One region of the Micromonospora sp. NPDC000668 genome, then DNA from elsewhere that is predicted to be linked to it. Evidence: riboswitches for the same ligand, from Rfam matches in the RefSeq annotation. Region 1 holds a riboswitch; each other region holds the start of a gene.
The links. A riboswitch is a leader RNA that binds a small molecule or an ion and turns the genes downstream of it on or off. The one in region 1 is predicted to bind S-adenosylmethionine.
Positions count from the first base shown of each region.

Region 2: linked by a shared signal. The riboswitch ahead of thrC (threonine synthase) and the one ahead of ACFY29_RS21245 (ABC transporter substrate-binding protein) in region 1 are both predicted to bind S-adenosylmethionine.
Region 3: linked by a shared signal. The riboswitch ahead of ACFY29_RS20250 (aminotransferase class V-fold PLP-dependent enzyme) and the one ahead of ACFY29_RS21245 (ABC transporter substrate-binding protein) in region 1 are both predicted to bind S-adenosylmethionine.

Region 1 is NZ_JBIAYP010000004.1:85,327-89,579, reverse strand. It holds gene ACFY29_RS21250 (amino acid ABC transporter permease) at 1-710, opposite strand, end outside; gene ACFY29_RS21245 (ABC transporter substrate-binding protein) at 758-1,627, opposite strand; SAM riboswitch class IV at 1,902-2,014, opposite strand; gene ACFY29_RS21240 (amino acid transporter) at 2,101-4,050, opposite strand.
Region 2 is NZ_JBIAYP010000003.1:869,281-873,533, forward strand. It holds gene ACFY29_RS20325 (GNAT family N-acetyltransferase) at 1-691, opposite strand, end outside; gene thrC (threonine synthase) at 1,024-2,310, opposite strand; SAM riboswitch class I at 2,322-2,457, opposite strand; gene ACFY29_RS20335 (DMT family transporter) at 2,525-3,493, opposite strand; gene ACFY29_RS20340 (ArsR/SmtB family transcription factor) at 3,585-3,968, shown strand.
Region 3 is NZ_JBIAYP010000003.1:849,249-853,501, reverse strand. It holds gene ACFY29_RS20255 (aromatic acid exporter family protein) at 1-981, shown strand, start outside; partial or broken gene ACFY29_RS20250 (aminotransferase class V-fold PLP-dependent enzyme) at 1,008-2,278, opposite strand; SAM riboswitch class IV at 2,325-2,445, opposite strand; gene ACFY29_RS20245 (PrsW family intramembrane metalloprotease) at 2,469-3,953, shown strand; gene ACFY29_RS20240 (hypothetical protein) at 3,969-4,136, opposite strand.

The DNA.
Region 1 (4,253 bases):
GTGGCCGGCCGGCCGTGGCGCAGCCGCCGGTCGATCCAGTTGACCACGTGCGTCAGCGGCACGGTCAACGCCAGGTAGAAGAGCCCGGCCAGCAGCAGCGCGGACTCGTTGCCGGTGGTGGCCGCGTAGTCCTGCCCGATCCGGAACAGCTCCCGCTGGCTGGCCACCAGTCCGAGGAAGTAGACCAGGCTGGAGTCCTTGATCAGTGCGATGAGCTGGTTCACCCAGGCGGGCAGCACCCGCCGGATGCCCTGCGGAATGATCACCAGCCGCATCGAGTCGGCCCAGGAGAAGCCGAGCGCCCGGGCACCCTCCAGTTGGGCGGCCTCCACCGACTGGATGCCGGAGCGGAAGATCTCCCCGATGTACGCCGCCGCGATCAGCGACAGCGCCAGGATGCCCAGCGGGTACGGGTCGGGTCCCCAGACCTCCATGCCCAGCGGCGCCAGCCCGACGCCGATCAGGAGGATCGTCGCCGCGGCCGGCAGCCCCCGGAACACGTCGGTGTAGACCCGCGCCGGCCAGCGCAGCCACCGGGTACGGGAGATGCCGGCGACGGCCAGCAGCAGGCCCAGCACCGAGCCGAGCAGGGCGGCGGAGACCGCCAGGATCAGCGTGTTGGGCAACCCGACAGTCAGCATCTCGGGTAGCGCCTCGCGCATCGCGTCCCAGTCGAAGAAGGTCTCCCACAGGGTGCTCAACGGATCCATTGGTCGCCTCTCCTACCGCCCTGCTCGCTCGTCACCGGGTATGTGCCTCAGGACGCGGTCGACGCGGACGCCGACGCCGACGGCACGGTCACCGTGCCGCTGCCCGGTCGGAAGTCCTCCGGAACCGGCCGGCCCGGGTAGTACTGCGCCTGCAACCGGCTCCAGGTGCCGTCCGCGATCACCTCGTCGAGGCCCTTGTTCAGCGCCTCGCGGAGCTTGTCGCTGCCCTTGGCGACCGCGTACGCGGTCGGTGCCGGGCTGAGCTGCTTGGCCGCCACGGTGATCTTGCCGTTGCTGTCGGCGGCCGACTTCTCGCCGATCTCCGCCGGGGCGATCCACGCGTCGGCGGTGCCCGCCTTGAGCTGGTTGATCGCGCCGTTGTAGTCCGGCACCCGGACCGGGTCGAGCTGCTTGCCGGTGGCGTAGTCGTCCTGGACGGTGCCCTGGACCACCACGACCCGCTTGCCGGCGAGCTGGTCGAAGCTGGTGATCGGCGAGCCGGCCGGGACGTCCAGGCCGAAGTAGCCGAAGTCGTAGCCGTTGCCGAAGTCGACCGTCTTCTTCCGCGCCTCGGTGATGGTGATCGAGGAGCTGCCGACGTCGAACTTGCGGTTGTTCACCTGGGAGAGCAGCGCGGAGAAGTCGGTACCGACGAACTCGACCTTCAGGCCGAGCTTGCCGGCCACCGCCGCCAGCAGGTCGTTGTCGAACCCGGTGAACTTGCCGTCCTTGAGGTACACGTTCGGAGGGGCGTCGGTCAGCGTGCCGGCGCGCAGCACGCCCGGCTGCGACAGGCCGTACGGGTTGGCGGTGGCGTCGGACGACGTGTCGTCGCCGCAGGCGGTCAGCGCGGTGGCGGCCAGGATCGTGGCCGCGCCGAGGGCAGCGGCGCGGGTCAGGGCAGGAAGAATTCGCACGGGTGTCTCCGAAGGTTGCGCAGCGGCGGGCACAGGCGTGCGCCGCCGACGGTGCGCCCGATGGGCGTACCGCTGGGGTGGGTTCGGGAAAGAGGGGTGCGCTAGTGCGCGGTGTGGCACCGACAGGCGGCGCTGCACACCCGCATCATGTCCACGTGCCGCCGCCTGGTCAGTGCCGGCGGAAGCCAACCGGCGCGGGAATCCGCGGCGTCGGTTGGTGGGGCGGTGCTGAGGATGCGCATGGTTCTCCCAGGTCTGTGCTGACCTGGGTGCCAGGCCACGCTTGCACCGACGTCTTTGCCGGTGCCTGGTCTTCACCCGGGGCACCCCACCGCGGAGGAGGGTTGCCGGCCAGCGAGCCGGGGCTTCGCGCTGGCGCTCATGACCTGTCCAGAGGCTAGCAGCCGGAACCGGCGGATCGTCCAGCCGCTATGACCACGCTCACCCTCCGCGACGACCACCGGACCGCCGGGTCAACCGGCGTGCACGTGCGGCCGGCGGCTCCGGTCGGGCTCCTGCCGGCGCAGGATCTCGCGGGTGACCGGGGCGATCTCGCCCTGTCCGAAGGCCAGGTAGCGCAGGAGGTTGCCGCCCGGGTTGCCCTCGGTCCACTCGAAGTAGATGTGCGGGCGCCGCTGGATCCGGTCGCGGATCTCCAGCAGCAGGGCGGCCAGCGCGTTGGGCACCGCGGAGCTGGCCAGGCTGAGCACCAGGTAGTGGTCGTGCACCACGCTGCCGCGCACCAGCAGCTCGGTCTCGAAGTCGGACGGGTCGGTGACCGTCACCTCGACGAAGATCACGTCGCTGTCGGCCGGGAAGTCGTTGTCCGCGACGGTCTGGGCCAGCTTGTCGCGGTACTCCGCCGGGTCTCGGCCGGCCGGCTCGTGCGCGATCAGCCGGATCCGGCGCCCGATGCACTCGTCGATCATCCGGGCCGCCTCGGGGTCCAAATCCACCCGTTGGACCCGCAGTTCGAAGGCGCGGTTCAGCCGTGACAGCAGCGAGACCAGGATGATCCCGCCGATGAAGCAGGCCGCGATCTTCACGCCGTCGGGGCGCTCCACCACGTTCGCCGCGGTGGTGTAGACGAAGATCACCGTGATGATGCCGAAGGCGATCGTGCGGCCGCGCTGGCGCCGTCGCCGTGCCGCGAGGGTCACGGCCGTCGCCGCCGAGGTGATCAACACCAGAACCCCGGTGGCGTACGCGCCGCCCTGCGCGTCCACGCTGGCCTCGAAGACCACGGTGATCAGGAACGCCACCGCGGTGAAGACCAGCACCAGCGGCCGGACCGCCCGGGCCCAGGTCGGTGCCATGCCGTAGCGGGGCAGGTAGCGGGGTACGAGGTTGAGCAGGCCGGCCATCGCCGAGGCGCCCGCGAACCAGAGGATCCCGATGGTGGACAGGTCGTAGGCCGTGCCGAACACCTCGCCGAGGTACTCGTGCGCCAGGTAGGCCAGCGCCCGGCCGTTCGCCGGCCCATCCGGCTGGAACGCCTCGGGCGGGATCAGCACGGTGGTGGTCACGCTGCTGGTGATCAGGAAAACGCTCATGATCGTCGCGGCGGTGGTGAGCAGCCGGCGCGTGCCGCGGATCCGGCCCAGTGGTCGGTCCTCCGTGTCCTGCGGGTCGCCCCGCACGCTCGGCATCACCGCCACCCCGGTCTCGAAGCCGGACAGGCCCAGCGCCAGCTTCGGGAAGACCAGCAGGGACAGCCCGACCACCATCCAGGGGTCGCCGTGGCCGGTGGTCAGCGCGGTGGTCCAGTCCCCGACCGCGCTGGGGTGCGTCACCACCTGGAACAGCGCGGCGGCGATCACCACCGCGTTCAGCGCCAGGTAGACCGCGACCAGGACGACGGCGATCCCGATGGCCTCGGTGAATCCCTTGAGGAACACCGCGCCCAGCAGCGCCACGAGCAGCAGCGTGAGCAGGACTCTCTGCCCTCGGAGCCCTTCGGGCCAGAACGGGTTCTCGTCGATGTGTGCGGTCGCGTCGGCGGCGGAGAGGGTGATGGTGATGATGAAGTCGGTGGCCACGAAACCGAGTAGCACCAACACCAGCAGCTTGCCCGGCCAGTAGCTCAGCAGGCGTACCAGCATCGCGATCGAGCCCTCGCCGTGCGGGCTCTCCACCGCCACCCGCCGATAGACCGGCAGCGCGCCCAGCAGGGTCACCAGGACCAGCACGAGGGTCGCCACCGGCGAGAGCGCCCCGGCGGCCAGTGCCGCGATGCCCGGCTGGTAGCCCAGGGTCGAGAAGTAGTCGACGCCGGTCAGGCACATCACCTTCCACCACGGGTGGTGCTGGCGCTCCGGCGGGCGGCCGTGCGGGCCCTGCTGCCGAGGCCGCTTTGAATCGGCGCCGAGCAGCCAGTTCCGCAGCCGGCGGGTCCGCGGGCCGGCGCGCCTGTCGACCTCCATCGGCGCTTCCCCCGTCATCCCGCCCGTGGTCACCGCGAGTATCCGCCAGCCGGCCCGCGTCCGTCCGGCGGTGCGCGGAAACCGCCCCGGCCGGGCAACCGGCGCGTCGGAGGGTTTTGGCGCGCGGGCGCGGGGGAAGCAGCGCGTCCCGGCGTCCCTGCCCGAACTGCCCGGGCGGTTCGGGCAGCCGCCGGTTGAGGCGT
Region 2 (4,253 bases), on a different contig from region 1:
CCCGTTCGGTGCCGCGGATCCGCTCGGCGTCCACCTGCTCCGGTTCCCACTGCACGTCTCCCATGGGCGCATCCATGAGCAGCCGGCCGTCCAGGTAGGCGACGTCCGCCACGTACTCCTGCGGGGTCGCACCCTGCCAGCAGACCGACCGATAGCCCTCGGCTAGGGCGTGCGCCTCGGCCAGCGCCGCGCGCAGCGCGACCCGGTCGATGGTGCCGACCTCGAGTCGGCGACGCACCTCGGCCAGCGCGGACTGGGCTCCGGTCGCGGCGGCGAACGCATCGCCCGCCACCGTCCGGGCCGGCCCGTCGGGCAGCGCCGAGACGGTCATCGCGACCACCCGCTTGCGTCCGCGCTCGCGCAGCAGGCGTACCCCGTGCTCGTGCAGTGCCCGACCGACGCCCCGCCGCCGCAGCTCGGGATGCACTACCAGCTCGGCCGTGGCGTTTTCGGTGTTGTCGAGCTGCGGCAGGTCCAGCTGGACATAGCCGGCCGGTACGCCGTCCAGTCGGGCCAGCGCCCAGAGCGTCTCGGTGCCGGGCATCGGCGTGTGGAAGAACGCGTCGAAGCGACGCCGGCAGAAGGGCGGGAAGTCCGGGAGATCGGCGTCGTTGGCCGCCGCGCCGATCCGGTACGCCTCGTCGACCGAAGCTCGGTCGGCGCCGTCGAACGACGCGATGGTGATGCTCATGCCGCCGAGCGTGCACCCCGGGAAAGCGATCGGGCCAGCGAATTAATCGCTGGCCCGATCGAACGTGGTCGGGAGGGACACTCGCACAACGCCTCCGGCGCTGGGTCGCAAGAACTTCAAAAGTCTCCGGCGAAATGCCCTCCCGCAGGGAGCATCTTGCGCCGTCCGGTTCCTGCCGTCAAGTCCAGAGCGGTGGGTTTTCCACACTCACTGCGAAAAGCCAGTTACCCGGCGGATCGGCCCGATCCCCCGTCCGGGCGATCCCCTATCCCCCGCCCGACCCTGCACGCCCACCCCTCCGGCGCGGGGCGGGGCGGGGTGGGCGGGGCTGATCAGCCCAGGAGGCCGGCGTCTCGGGCGGCACGGAGGGACGGCTTGATGTGGTGGGTCGGGCCGACCTGGCCGGCTACCGCATCGATGGTCTTCAGCCCCTCGCCGGTGTTGAACACCACGGTCTCCGCCGTCGGGTCGAGCCGACCGGACTCGACCAGCTTGCGCAGCACCGCCACGGTGACCCCACCGGCGGTCTCCGCGAAGACGCCGGTGGTACGGGCCAACTGCCGGATGCCGGCGCGGATCTCGTCGTCGTCGGCGTACTCCATCCAACCGTCGGTGCGGCGGACCGCCTCCAGGGCGTAGAGGCCGGCGGCCGGGTCGCCGATGTTCAGCGACTTGGCGATGCCGGTGGGCTTGACCGGGGTGATCGTGTCGGTATCGGCGTGCAGGGCGGTGGCGATCGGGTTGCAGCCTGCGGACTGGGCACCGAAGACCTTCCAGCCGCCGGCCGGCGCCTCGACCAGCCCGATCTCGACCAGCTCGGAGAACGCCTTGTCAATCTTGGTGAGCAGCTCGCCGCTGGCCATCGGGATGACCACCTGGGCCGGGATCCGCCAGCCCAACTGCTCAGCCACCTCGTAGCCGAGGGTCTTGGAGCCCTCCGCGTAGTACGGCCGGACGTTGACGTTGACGAACGCCGTGTCCTCGAACTCGTCGGTCTCCACCAACTCGCCGCAGAGCCGGTTCACGTCGTCGTACGAGCCGTCGATGGCGACCAGGTCGCCGCCGTAGACCGCGGTGGTGATGACCTTGCCCTGCTCCAGGTCACTGGGGATGAAGACCACCGAGGGCACCCCGGCCCGGGCGGCGTGCGCGGCCACCGAGTTGGCCAGGTTGCCGGTGGAGGCGCAGGCGAACCGGCTGAAGCCGAGCGCGCGGGCGGCGGTGAGCGCCACCGAGACGACCCGGTCCTTGAACGAGTGGGTCGGGTTGGCGCTGTCGTCCTTGACCCAGAGCGGCGCGGTGATGCCCAGCTCGGCGGCCAGGTGCGGGGCCGCCACCAGCGGGGTGAGCCCCGGGTCGAGGGTCACCCGGGTGGACGGGTCCTGACCGGCGGGCAGCAGCGCGGCGTACCGCCAGATGTTGTTCGGGCCGGCCTCGATCTGCTCACGGGTGACGGCGGCCAGGGCGGCGGTGTCGTAGTCGACCTCCAGCGGGCCGAAACACTCGTAACAGGCGTGCTGGGCGGCGAGCGGGTAGCGGGCCGAACAGGCGCGGCACACCAGGGCTCGGGCGGGGCTGGAGGAGGTGTCGATGCCAGGGGTGGCGAGCGTCGACGTCATGTCGAGGAGTCCTCTCATCTTTCCCCACACCGCACGGTGCGGCGGGGACGGAATTGGCACCTGCCCCGCAGGTCGCTCAGCGGTGAGCGCGCGGGGTGGTTGCCGGGGCGTCGTCGGGCCGTATCCCTCAGCCCCTCTGGATGAGGTATTCAGTTGTGCCGTCGAGTCTAGGCAACGCCGGGCGCCGCCTCCACCGCAGATCCCAGTGGGTGGGTCAGCGGTTGGCCACCGCCACCGGGTCGACCACCGCGACCGGGTCGGTCACCGCAGTTGGTTGGGGCAGCGACGGGGTCACGGTCCGAGCCCGGGTGGCGAGGTTCGCGGCGATCAGGGCGGCGATGGTGATCGCGGCCCCGACCAGTTCGATCGGCTCCGGTCGGTAGCCGCGGACGATCTGCACCGTGAAGGTGGTCACCGGCACCAGGTTCATGAACAGGGCGGCGTTGGCGGCTCCGAGCCGCTGCACGCCGGTGTTCCAGGCCAGCACCGCGATCACCGCGCCCATGATCACGGCGTACGCCAACTGCGGGGCGACCGCCACGAGGTCGGCGGCGGCCGGCGCGTGCTGCCATCCGATGCCGTCGGCGAGCACGCTCGCGGCGAGCATGGCGGCCGTGCCGGCGAGCGCGGTCAGCGTGGTGTACCGCAGCGGCGACCAGGTGCCGAACTGGCTGGCGCCGTGGGTGTAGATCGCCCAGCCGAGCACCGCGCCGATCATCATCAGCCCGCCGAGGCCGAACTGACCGAGCCCGGTCAGGCTCCCGCGGGTGATCACCAGGCCGACGCCGAGGAGCGCCACCAGGGAGAGGGCCAGCAGGAGGGGCTTCGGGCGTACGCCGTCGCGGGCCCAGCGGACCAGTTGGGTGATCACCGGGGTGGTGGCCACGAAGAGGGCGATCTGCTGCGGGGCGGCGTGCTCCAGCGCCAGGTTGGTGAGCACGTTGAAGCCGGCGAAGCCGACCACACCGAGCACCGCCACCTCGACGGCCCGGCCGCCGAGCCGCAGCGCGCCGGCACCCTCGCGGAGCAGCAGGATGGCGACCAGGATGAGGGCGGCCAGCAGGTAGCGGGCGGTGGTCAGGTTGAGCGGATCAACCCGGGTCAGCGCGCTGGCCAGGACCGGGAACATCACTCCCCAGCTGAGCACGGCGAGAAGCGGATAGGCGGCGGAACGGGGACGCATCGTCAGCTCCAATGTTCGAGAATCGTCGAACCAGCGACACCGACCCTAGGGACTTGTTCGACGGTTGTCGAACAACGGTTACACTGGTCACATGGAGCCGCACGAACCCGACCTGACCGCCGTACCGGTCACCACCGTGCTGGCCGCACTCGCCGACGACGTGCGGCTACAGATCGTCCGGGCGCTCGCCGAGGGCGGCGAGTTCGCCTGCAACACCTTCGAGTTCGGCGTCTCCAAGGCGACCCGCAGCCACCACCTCAAGGTGCTGCGCGAGGCCGGCCTGACCCGCACCCGGGCCGCCGGCACCAGCCGCTACGTCCGCCTCCGGCGAGACGAGCTGGAGCGCCTCTACCCCGGCCTCCTGAACGCCGTCCTCACCCCCGCCCCGCCCGCCCCGAGCCGCGCCGCCCCGAGCCGCCCCGAGCCGCCCCGAGCCAGCCTGAGAGCGGCCGGCACCGCTGGCGACGCGACGTGACGGCGGGCTGACGAGCCCGGCGGTCGGGAGTAACGGACTGCCTGCACGCCCTGTCGAGCTGCCCCAGATATGGGGCAGGGTTGGACGTCGGCGTTACCACCGCTCGGTGCCGGATTGTGCGCTTGCCTCAGCATGCCGGCCGCGTGCCGGGTCAATGACCGCCGGCCGCTACACGCGGACGAGCGATGTCCCCAACCATTCAGCTCCAGAGGCACCCGGAAGCCCTCGTCAGGTCCGTGCCGAGAGGGAGCGGCGGCAGAGCAGCCGCCCCAGCACAACACTCGC
Region 3 (4,253 bases), on a different contig from region 1:
GTCGGTCAGCGGTTCCGCCGGACCGTGGAACTGATCGTCGGGGTGGGGATCGGGGTGGCCATCGGCGACTTCCTGATCTACCTGCTGGGCACCGGGGCGTGGCAGCTCGGCCTGGTGGTCACGGTGGCGATCCTGCTCACCATCTTCGCCGGGGCCAGCGTGGCCATCGTCATCCAGGCGGCGGCCACGGCGGTGCTGATCGTCACGCTGAGTCCGCAGACCGAGAATCTGGAGATCCCGCGCTTCGTCGACGCGTTCCTCGGTGGTGGGATCGCGCTGCTGGTGACGGCGGTGCTGCTGCCGCTGAACCCGCTCCGGGTGCTCAATCGCGCTGCCCGACCGGCGCTGGACCTGCTCGCCGCCCAGCTCGACGCCACGGCCGACGGGCTGCGCAACCGGGACCGCGCCGGCATCCAGCAGGCGCTCGAACGATTGCGCAACAACAAGGAGGAGCTGGCCACGTTGGCCGAGGCGATCGAGGGGGCGAAGGAGACCGCCACCCTCTCCCCGGCCCGCTGGCACCGGCGCGACGAGCTGACCCACTACGCGGAGGCGGCCGACCCGATTGACCGGGCGATGCGCAACACCGGCACGCTGATCCGCCGGGCCGTGACGCTGATCGAGGACGAGGAGCCGGTGCCGGATCCGATGCCGGACGGCATCGGCCACCTCGCCGAGTCGGTCCGGCTGCTCAAGCACGAGTTCGCGGTGGGCGAGGAACCGGAGAAGGCCCGGGAGCGGTCGCTGCGGGCGGTCAGCGAGGCCGGTCGGGCGTACGGAGCCGGGGTCGGCTTCTCGGGCAGCGTGGTGATCGCCCAGATCCGGACCACCGCGAGCGACCTGCTGGTGGCCTCCGGGATCGACCAGGAGGAGGCGAACCGGTGGATCCGTACCGCCTTCGGGGAGCAGGAGCGGCCGATCGGTGAACCGGCCGAGCCGGGCGAGACGCCGAAGCCGCCCACCGCCCCACCGGTCGGCTGACCGGGGCCGCGGCGCTCCGCCCGCCCTCAGCCCAACGCGGCGAGTGCGGCGAGAAGCCGGTCCACCTGCGCGGCCGTGCTGCCCAGGCCGATGCTGGCGCGCAGGGCGGTGGGCGGCAGGTCCCGCCGGCCGGTCCCCGCCGCCTCGGCGAGCAGCCGCCGGGCCAGCGGATGGGCGCAGAACAGCCCGTCCCGTACGCCGATCCGGTGCTCGGCGGCCAGCCGGGCGGCCACGTCGGCGGAGTCCCACCCGGCGACCACGAACGACACGATGCCGACCCGGGGCGCGTCCGGGCCGAAGGTGCGCAGCTCCACCACATGCGGCAGGGCGGCGATGCCGGTCCGCAGCCGGGCCAGCAGTGCCTGCTCGCGGGCCGCCAGCGCGACCCGGTCCGCGTCGGCAAGCGCCGCGCACACCGCGGCCAGCGCCACCGCGCCGACCAGGTTCGGGGTACCGCCCTCGTGTCGGGCCGGGCCGGTCGTCCAGGTCACGTCGTGGGTGGCCGGCCCGACGTGGCTGGTGGCGCCACCACCGGCCAGGTACGGCGGAGCGACGTCCAGCCAGTCCGCCCGGCCGATCAGCACGCCCGCGCCGAACGGCGCGTACAGCTTGTGGCCCGAGACGGCCAGGTAGTCCACGTCGAGCGCGAGCAGATCGACCGGGGCGTGCGGGGCGAGCTGCGCGGCGTCCAGGGCGATCCGGGCCCCGTGCCGGTGGGCCACCCGGGCCAGCTCGGCCACCGGCCATCGCTCGCCGGTCACGTTGCTCGCCCGGTCACCGCGACCAGTACGGGCAGCGCCGGGTTGCTGTCCCGGCGCAGCTCGGTGAGGGCGGCGGCGAGGGCGCGTACCGCCCCGGCGGGGTCGGTGGGCACCGGCAGCCGGACCGAGCCGCGCGGCCAGGGCAGCAGGTTGGCGTGGTGCTCGCCGGCGAAGGTGACCACCGTCGTGCCGGCGGGCAGCGCCCGGGCCAGCAGGTTGAGCGCGTCGGTGGTGTTGCGGGTGAAGATCACGTGGTCTTCGGCGCGGGCGCCGAAGAAGTCACCGACCGTCTGCCGGGCCCGCTCGTAGGCCAGCGTGCAGTGCCGGGACAGCGCTCCGGCACCGCGATGCACGCTGGCGTACCAGGGCAGCAGCTCGGCCACCGCGTCGGCGGCGGCCCGCGCGCACGGCGCGCTGGCCGCGTAGTCCAGGTTGATCTCGCCCGGTACGCCGAGTACGTCGAGCGGCGCCGACGGGGCCGGCGCGGGCGCCACGGCGGACCGGGTGGGAAGCGAGGGTACGAGGGTGACGGACACGCCGGAACCTCCGGGGTCAGGGACCCCGGGTCTGGTGTCGGGACGGGGTCCGCGCTTGCCCAGCACGCCGATCGGGCTGGGCCCGGTCATCACCCGGGGCACCCCACCGCGAACTCGACGAGGGTTGCCGGCCAGCAAGCCGGGGCTTGACGCTGGCGCTCGTGACCTGCAGGCAGCATAGCGACTGCCGATGCGACCAAACCAGCCGGCGGGGGATGGCTACGCTGACCGCATGGCCGACACCCCGCCCGGTGCACCCCTGCCGTCGCCGCCCGCGCCCGCAGCCCCGTCCGCCGGCGAGGCGCCCCGGATGCCGCTGCGCCGACTAGACCGGCGGCGGTTCCTGGTGCTGGCCGGGGTGGTGTTGTTCATCGCCGCCTGCGCGGGCTTCATGGTCTTCACGCTCGGCCAGTCGCTCGGCGTCGAGGCGTTGCTGATCGGGCTGGTCGCCGCCGTCCTGCCGGTGCCGGTGCTGGTCGCCTGCTTCCTCTGGCTGGACCGCTACGAGCCGGAGCCGTTGAAGTACCTGATCTTCTGCTTCGCCTGGGGTGCGTTCGTCTCCACGGCTGCCTCGCTCACCGTGAACGAGTTCGCCGCCGCCCGGTTCAATGACTGGGGACTGCCGGCCGCGCTCACCGGCGTGCTGGTGGCGCCGTTCATCGAGGAGCTGACCAAGGCACTCGGCCCGATCCTGCTGCTGGTGTTCCGCCGCCGGGAGTGGTCCGGGATCACCGACGGCCTGGTCTACTGCGGGCTCTCCGCGGTCGGCTTCGCCATGGTGGAGAACATCCTCTACCTGGGCGGGTACGGCTACGCGGCCGGCGCCGACCGGTACGGCCCGGCGACCGGCACCCAGCAGGTCATCGCGATCTTCATCGTGCGGATCCTGCTGTTCGGCTTCGCCCATCCGCTTTTCACCTCGATGACCGGTGTGGGGCTGGGTGTCGCCGCCCGGACGGCCGACCGCCGGGTCCGGGTGCTCGCACCGGTCGCCGGCCTGCTGCTGGCCATGATGTTGCACGGCACCTGGAACCTGCTGCCCACGCTGACCCAGGCCACCGGCGAGACGGTGATCATGCTGTACGGCTTCCTGGGCCTCATGGTGCCGGTCTTCTTCGGCATGGTGGGGCTGGCGGTGTGGCTGCGTGCGTGGGAGGGGCGGCTCACCGAGCGGACGCTGCCGGACTACGTGCGCGCCGGCTGGCTGAGCCCGCCCGAGGTGGCCGCGTTGAGCAGTCTCGGTCGCCGGCACGCGGCCCGTAGCTGGGCGCGTCGGGTGGCCGGGGACGCCGGGGTGCGGGCGATGCGGGGGTACCAGTTCGCCGCCACCCGGTTGGCCCTGCTGCGCGACGGGACGCTGCGCGGCCTGGACCGCAAGCCGGCCGATCGGGAGCGGACGGCTCGTGAGGAGCGGGAGCTGCTGGAGTCGATCACCTCGTACCGGTCGTTCTTCGTGGGTCGGGACCCGCAGGCCCCGGTCGGGGTCTGGGACGGCAGCCGCTACCACCTGCGCTTCCCGGACGGTTCGCAGCGTCCGGTGGCCGCGCCGGACGAGCCGGTGGTGCCGATTCCGGTGCTGCTGGCCGCGCCGCCACCGCCGGTGGGGTACGCCCCACCCGGCTGGTACGGCGTGCGGCCGGCGGCGCCCGCGCCCTGGCCGCCCGGTCAACACTGATGGGAGGCCGGCGGATCAGGTCATCAGGGTGGTGAGGAAGTCACCGAGGCCCTGGGCCATCGCGACCAGCATCGCCCCGATCGCCTTGAACATCTGCGCGGCACCGTCCGGCCGGAACGCCATGAAGTAGATCAGGAACGCGAGGCTGCCCCAGGCCAACAGCTTCTTCAGGAATACCGGCATCGTCCCTCCCCAGGGCCACGGTCGCCGGATGGCTTCCCGTCGTGCGGCCCGGCAAACGGAGCGACGCCGCGCGCCGGTGCCCGGCCGCCCACGCCGGTGTGCGGCGCGGGGTTGGGG